DNA from 2 places in the [Rhizobium] kunmingense genome. Region 1 is predicted to be linked to the other one. Evidence: predicted binding sites of a transcription regulator. Region 1 holds the regulator's gene; the other holds the start of a gene.
What was found. The regulator HrcA, encoded in region 1, represses chaperone genes, less so after heat shock. The targets are predictions, from matches to a motif close to GTTAGCACTCNCNNNNNGNGAGTGCTAAC.
Positions count from the first base shown of each region.

Region 2: a site for HrcA is predicted at 1,911-1,939, ahead of groES (co-chaperone GroES). Genes of this name have one in related genera too.

Region 1 covers NZ_CDRNXG010000001.1:755,635-759,042, forward strand. Annotated here, with positions in the region: gene rph (ribonuclease PH) at 12-728, opposite strand; gene hrcA (heat-inducible transcriptional repressor HrcA) at 950-2,038, shown strand; gene grpE (nucleotide exchange factor GrpE) at 2,125-2,763, shown strand; gene AC0JZ4_RS03835 (hypothetical protein) at 2,869-3,105, opposite strand; gene AC0JZ4_RS03840 (class I SAM-dependent methyltransferase) at 3,220-3,408, opposite strand, start outside.
Region 2 covers NZ_CDRNXG010000001.1:343,503-346,910, forward strand. Annotated here, with positions in the region: gene AC0JZ4_RS01835 (acyltransferase family protein) at 1-318, shown strand, start outside; gene chrA (chromate efflux transporter) at 315-1,643, opposite strand; gene groES (co-chaperone GroES) at 1,996-2,292, shown strand; gene groL (chaperonin GroEL) at 2,349-3,408, shown strand, end outside.

The sequences.
Region 1 (3,408 bases):
GGGCTACTTCCTCAGGCGATCGCCGCCTTCTGCATTTCCACCAGTTCCCTGACACCGTCATTGGCGAGACCGAGGAGCTGCAGCAGTTCTTCCTGGGTAAACGGCTTGCCTTCGGCGGTGCCCTGGATCTCGACGATACCGCCAGAACCGGTCATGACGAAATTCGCATCCGTCTCGGCAGCGGAATCCTCCAGATAGTCCAGATCGATGACCGGCTGACCGGCGAAGATGCCGCAGGAGATGGCCGCGACGTGATCCTTCAGGACCTTGTCGAGCTTGATCATCGAGCGGGTTTCCATCCACTTCAGGCAATCGTAAAGCGCGATCCAGCCGCCGGTGATCGAGGCGGTGCGGGTGCCGCCATCGGCCTGGATGACATCGCAGTCGATGGTGATCTGCTTTTCGCCAAGCGCTTCGAGATCGACGACGGCGCGCAGTGAGCGGCCGATGAGACGCTGGATTTCCAGCGTACGACCGCCCTGCTTGCCCGACGAGGCTTCGCGGCGCATGCGATCGCCGGTGGCGCGGGGCAACATGCCGTATTCGGCGGTAACCCAGCCCTTGCCGGTGTTGCGCAGCCACGGCGGCGTCTTTTCTTCAAGGCTTGCGGTGCACAGGACATGCGTGTCGCCGAACTTCACCAGACAGGAGCCTTCGGCATGCTTGGAGAAGTTGCGCTCGAAGGACACTTTGCGCATCTGGTTTACTGGTCTGCCTGAAGGCCGCATGGATCACTCCCTGGTATTGGTCTGCCGCTTGTCGAGACGAAGATTTTTCGCGCGATGCGGCGTTACCCGCCTTCTAAGGTCGTCCCGCGCGATTTGCAAAGAAAAAGCCCCACAGGGCATGACCAAGCGACAATCGGATCGATTGATCGCGATTTCCGGTTTGAGACGGCATTTCCAATGACTATATCTGGAAGACAACCAAAATCGGGATGATGACAGGAATGGTGTTTTCGGCAGCTTTGGGCATGGATGCCGGTTCGATGCTTGACGATCGCTCGCGCGAGATCTTTCGCCGCATCGTGGAAAGCTATCTGGAGAACGGCGAGCCGCTCGGATCGCGCAACCTGTCCCGCCTTCTTCCGATGTCCCTGTCGCCCGCTTCCGTGCGCAACGTGATGAGCGACCTGGAACAGCTCGGGCTGATCTATTCACCCCATATCAGCGCCGGCCGGCTGCCGACGCAGAGCGGTCTGCGTTTCTTCGTCGATGCCTTCATGCAGACCGGCAATCTGTCCGACGAGGAGCGCTCCGCCATCGACCGGCAGATCCGTCCTGCCAATCGCGACCAGACGCTGGAAAACCTGATGGCGGATGCCAGCCTGATGCTGTCGGGCGTTTCGCGCGGCGCCGGCATCGTCATCACGACGAAGAGCGACCCCGTACTCAAACATGTGGAATTCATCCGGCTGGAGCCGACAAAGGCGCTGGCCGTTCTTGTCGGCGATCATAACCAGGTCGAAAATCGCATCATCGAGCTGCCGGCAGGCGTCACCTCCTCGCAATTGACCGAGGCTGCCAATTTTCTCAACGCTCACCTGACCGGCCAGACATTGCCGGAATTCCGCGGCCAGATGAAGACGCTGAAGCAGGAGGTGCAGAGCGAGGTCGATGCGCTGGCGCAGGACCTGATAGAACGTGGTCTCGCCGTCTGGTCGGGCGATAGCGAAGAGGGCAAGCCAACCCAGCTGATCGTACGAGGACGCGCCAATCTTCTTGAAGGTCTCGGCGAGCCGTCCGACCTCGACCGCCTGAGGCTGCTGTTCGACGACCTGGAGAAGAAGGACAGCCTGATCGAGATCCTCGAACTGGCCGAGGCCGGACCGGGGGTACGCATCTTCATCGGTTCGGAAAACAAGCTGTTCTCTCTCTCCGGTTCGTCGCTGATCGTCGCGCCCTACCGTGATGGTGACGACCGGATCGTCGGCGCAGTCGGGGTGATCGGCCCAACACGGCTCAATTATTCCCGCGTCGTGCCGATGGTCGACTACACGGCTCAGCTGATCGCACGGCTTTCGCGCGGCTCGATATGATCGGAAATCGCCGCAAGCCTTGATTTTTCCGCGCCGAACCTCGATATCGGGCGCAAATTCCTGAACAGAAGTAATCGGAGAACGTCATGACCGACGATACCAACAAGACTGGCCCTGACGCAGCTGCCGCCGAGAGCGTGGATGCCGTGAATGCCGCTCTTAACGGCGCAGCCGAGCAGGATGCCGCCGAGACCCCGGCCGCAGAACCCGATCCGATCGAGGCGGTGAAGGCCGAGAATGCCGAACTGCGTGACCGTTTTCTGCGTCTTGCCGCCGAAATGGACAACCTGCGTCGCCGCACCGAGCGTGACGTGAAGGACGCCAAGTCCTATTCCGTCGCAGGCTTTGCGCGCGACATGCTGGCCGTGTCCGACAATCTGCGCCGCGCCCTCGATGCCGTTCCGGCAGAGCAGCGTGCCTCGGCGGACGCCACACTCACCACCCTTCTCGAAGGCGTGGAAATGACCGAGCGCGCCATGCTTTCCGCTCTCGAGCGCCACGGCGTGAAGAAGATCGATGCCGAGGGCGAGAAGTTCGATCCCAATTTCCACCAGGCGATGTTCGAAGTGCCGAACCCGGCCGTGCCGAACAACACGGTCATCCAGGTGGTGCAGGCCGGCTTTTCGATCGGCGACCGGGTACTGCGCCCGGCGATGGTCGGCGTCGCCAAGGGTGGCCCGAAGGCGGATGCCGCACCGGGTGATGCCGCAAACGGCAATATCTGATTTCGGAATCTAAAGGAGACGCTACGGCGTCTCCTTTCACATCAGGCACCGCAAACGCGCAGCGAGACCTGCGGCACGCAAGGTGGCTCCTTTGGCGTTAAGGATTTAGTGTGTCGTCTCGAATGTCGAGCTTGCCAGCGACCGGATGAGTTCCAGTTCCTGTTTCAGGTGGAGCCGCGTTCGTCGGTCGGCGTCTGCAAGGCTCGCGCCGCCGTCTTCGGTCAGGGCGAATATGATGTCGAGTTCATCCAGCAGGCCGGGGTCCTTGATCGCCAGCAGGGTGATCACCGCTTTCAGCAGTTTGTCATTGGCTGCTATTCGCGCACGCGCTTCGTCGTTCATGATCTTTCTCCACGCACTGGAAACGAGCATGTAGCGCCTTTCGTCAAAACGGAAGAGGCATGTACCGAAATCCGCTCAAAATCAGCGGTTTCCGCAGCCCTGGCGAGACCTGGATCAGGCCTTGACGACCGTGACGTGTAGCCAGTTCGTCGGATGGCCGTCATAGGCGCCGCCAGACTGTTCGTCGAGCTCAAGCGACGCCCACCCGCATGGCGCATAGGCCGCCCGCAACGATTGTTGCGAAGGATAATTGAAGAAGCGGCCAAGCGCATCATGGCCCTCGCTCTCGCCCGCCTTGAAACT
Region 2 (3,408 bases), 410 kb from region 1:
GACCAGCGGCAGAAGAAGGATCCGGTGACGCGCTTCCTCGAAAAGCCGGCGATGACCTTTCTCGGCACCATCTCCTATTCGCTCTACCTGCTGCACATGGTGCCGCTTTATTGCTGGATGTATCTGCTGAACGGCCAGGGGTTCAGCCAGCCGGTCTATTTCGGGCTGCTGTCGGCGCTGACATTCGCCACCGCCATTCCGCTCGCCATGCTGTCGCAGAAATATGTCGAACAGGCCTTCTACGCCTCGAAGACCCACAAGCTGGCGCAGAACCGGCATGTCGGGCACGGCCATGCCGGCGCCATGGCACGCCGCTAGCCGAGGACGAGCCGAACCACGAGGCCGGCAATAGCGCTTGCCGCAAGCACAGGCACCATGCCGGCCTTGGCAACGAACAGCAGAAAGGCCGAGCCCGCGAACAGGATGGCGGCAACGGGATCAAGGCTGGCGATGACCGGCGCCGGCACGGCGAGGCCGATAGCAGGGGCGAGTTCGGCTGTCTGCACCTCGCGGAAGACGACATGCAGGCCGAACCAGATGGCGAGGTTGAGAATGACGCCGACAACTGCCGCCGTGATCGCCGACAGAGCACCGGACAGCATGCGGTTGCCGCGCAGCCGCTCGATATAGGGTGCGCCGGCAAAGATGAAGATGAAGCTCGGCACGAAGGTCGCCCAGGCGACGAGCAGCGCGCCGGCGATGCCGCCAAGCACGCCGAAGGCCTCCCTGAAACCGGTGAGAAAGCCGACGAAGGAGAGGACGAGGACCAGCGGTCCCGGCGTCGTTTCCGCCAGCGCCAGGCCATCCAGCATTTCGCCGGGCTTCAGCCAGCCATATTGCTCGACGCCGACCTGGGCCACGTAAGCCAGTACCGCATAGGCGCCGCCGAAGGTTACCAGCGCCATTTTCGAGAAAAAGGAGAAAAGGCTTGCCAGGCCTTGAGGGGCGGAAAAGAGCCAGAGGACCAGCAACGGCGATTGCCAGACGAAGATCCAGCCGATGAATGTGGCAATCGCTCTTGCCGCAGGCGGCCTTGCCGGTAGGTCGCCGAGATCGGCAAGGGACGCCGTGACGCCTACCCGCCGTGCGTTGATGAAGCCGGCAATGGCAGCGGTCAGAACCACGAGCGGGAACGGTACGGAAAAAACAAACAGCGCCACGAAGGCCGTGGCCGCGACGAGACAGAGGAAACCGCTTTTCAGCGTCTTCTTCGACAGCCGGATCACCGCCTCGACGACGATCGCCAGAACCGCAGCCTTCAGCCCGAAGAACAGGCCGGCGAGCCATGTCGTTTCCTGCCAGAGCGCATAGGCGGCGGAAAGCGCCGTGATGACGAAAAGGCCGGGCAGGACAAAGAGCAGACCGGAAATGATGCCGCCGCGGGTGCCATGGGTCAGCCAGCCGATATAGGTGGCGAGCTGCTGCGCCTCGGGACCGGGCAGAAGCATGCAATAGTTCAGGGCATGGAGAAAACGCTCCTCGGAAAGCCAGCGCTTCTCCTCCACCACGGCGCGGTGCATCATGGCGATCTGGGCTGCCGGGCCGCCGAAGCTCAGGCAGCCGATGCGGGCGAAGACGGCGATCAGCTCGGCGAGCGTCGGATGTGCGTCAGCCTGTCTATCCGTCTCACCGACCACTGCCATGCGTTCTCCCACCCTCCAGCACCCTATGCAGGCCAGCACCCCATGCAGGCATGCGCCTCTTTAAAAATGTCATGTAAAGACTGTATGACGGAGACCGTCGGCCGCTGCCTTGCTGAGGTCAAACTCACCGGGCAGTCATCACCCGCCCGTGCGTTAACCTGCCGCGACCGCCGTTGTTAATCATGTCGGGCTTCATGCTGCAGAGCGGCAACGAAAATTTCGGGCTCGTTCTTGACTCCCCCCATGGCCACCCTTATCTCGGGCTCCGTTAGCACTCTCAATCGACGAGTGCTAAGCGAGCTCCTCAGGTCTATCCAGACCTGTCCATGTCATTTGATCGAGGGATTAGACAATGGCAAGCACAACTTTCCGCCCCCTGCACGATCGCGTTGTCGTAAAGCGCGTCGAGTCTGAAGAAAAGACCAAGGGCGGCATCATCATTCCGGACACCGCCAAGGAAAAGCCGGCTGAAGGCGAAATCATCGCCGTCGGTCCGGGCGCACGCGACGACAAGGGCGCACTCGTTGCACTCGACGTCAAGGTCGGCGACCGCGTCCTGTTCGGCAAGTGGTCGGGCACCGAAGTCAAGCTCAATGGCGAAGACCTTCTGATCATGAAGGAATCCGACATCATGGGCGTTATCGGCTGATTGCCGGTTTCTCTTTCATCGTAATTTGCTGACACCCCTTTTCAGGAGTTCCCAACATGGCAGCTAAAGAAGTAAAATTCGGCCGCTCTGCGCGCGAAAAGATGCTGCGCGGCGTCGACATCCTCGCTGACGCAGTTCAGGTAACGCTCGGCCCGAAGGGTCGTAACGTTGTTATCGACAAGTCCTTCGGCGCTCCGCGCATCACCAAGGACGGTGTATCGGTCGCCAAGGAAATCGAACTTGAAGACAAGTTCGAAAACATGGGCGCCCAGATGGTCCGCGAAGTTGCTTCGAAGACCAACGACATCGCCGGCGACGGCACCACGACTGCAACCGTTCTGGCCCGCGCGATCGTTCGCGAAGGTGCAAAGGCCGTTGCTGCCGGCATGAACCCGATGGACCTGAAGCGCGGCGTCGATCTCGCCGTTGCAGAAGTCGTCAAGGACCTGCAGGCGAAGGCCAAGAAGATCTCCACCTCGGCTGAAGTTGCCCAGGTCGGCACGATCTCCGCAAACGGCGACAAGCAGGTTGGTGCAGACATTGCCGAAGCCATGCAGAAGGTCGGCAACGAAGGTGTCATCACCGTCGAAGAAGCCAAGACCGCTGAAACCGAACTCGAAGTCGTCGAAGGCATGCAGTTCGACCGCGGCTACCTGTCGCCCTACTTCGTGACCAACCCGGAAAAGATGATCGCCGATCTCGACGACGCTTACATTCTCCTTCACGAGAAGAAGCTGTCGAACCTGCAGGCGATGCTTCCGGTTCTGGAAGCCGTCGTTCAGACCGGCAAGCCGCTCGTCATCATCGCTGAAGACGTCGAAGGCGAAGCTCTTGCAACGCTCGTCGTCAACAAGCTGCGTGGCGGCCTGAAGATTGCTGCCGTCAAGGCTCCGGGCTTCGGCGATCGCCGCAAGGCCATGCTGGAAGACATCGCCATCCTCACGGGCGGCACCGTCATTTCCGAAGACCTCGGCATCAAGCTCGAAAACGTCACCCTCGACATGCTCGGCCGTTCCAAGAAGGTTTCGATCTCCAAGGAAAACACGACGATCGTCGACGGCGCTGGCCAGAAGGCTGACATCGAAGGCCGCGTAGCCCAGATCAAGGCGCAGATCG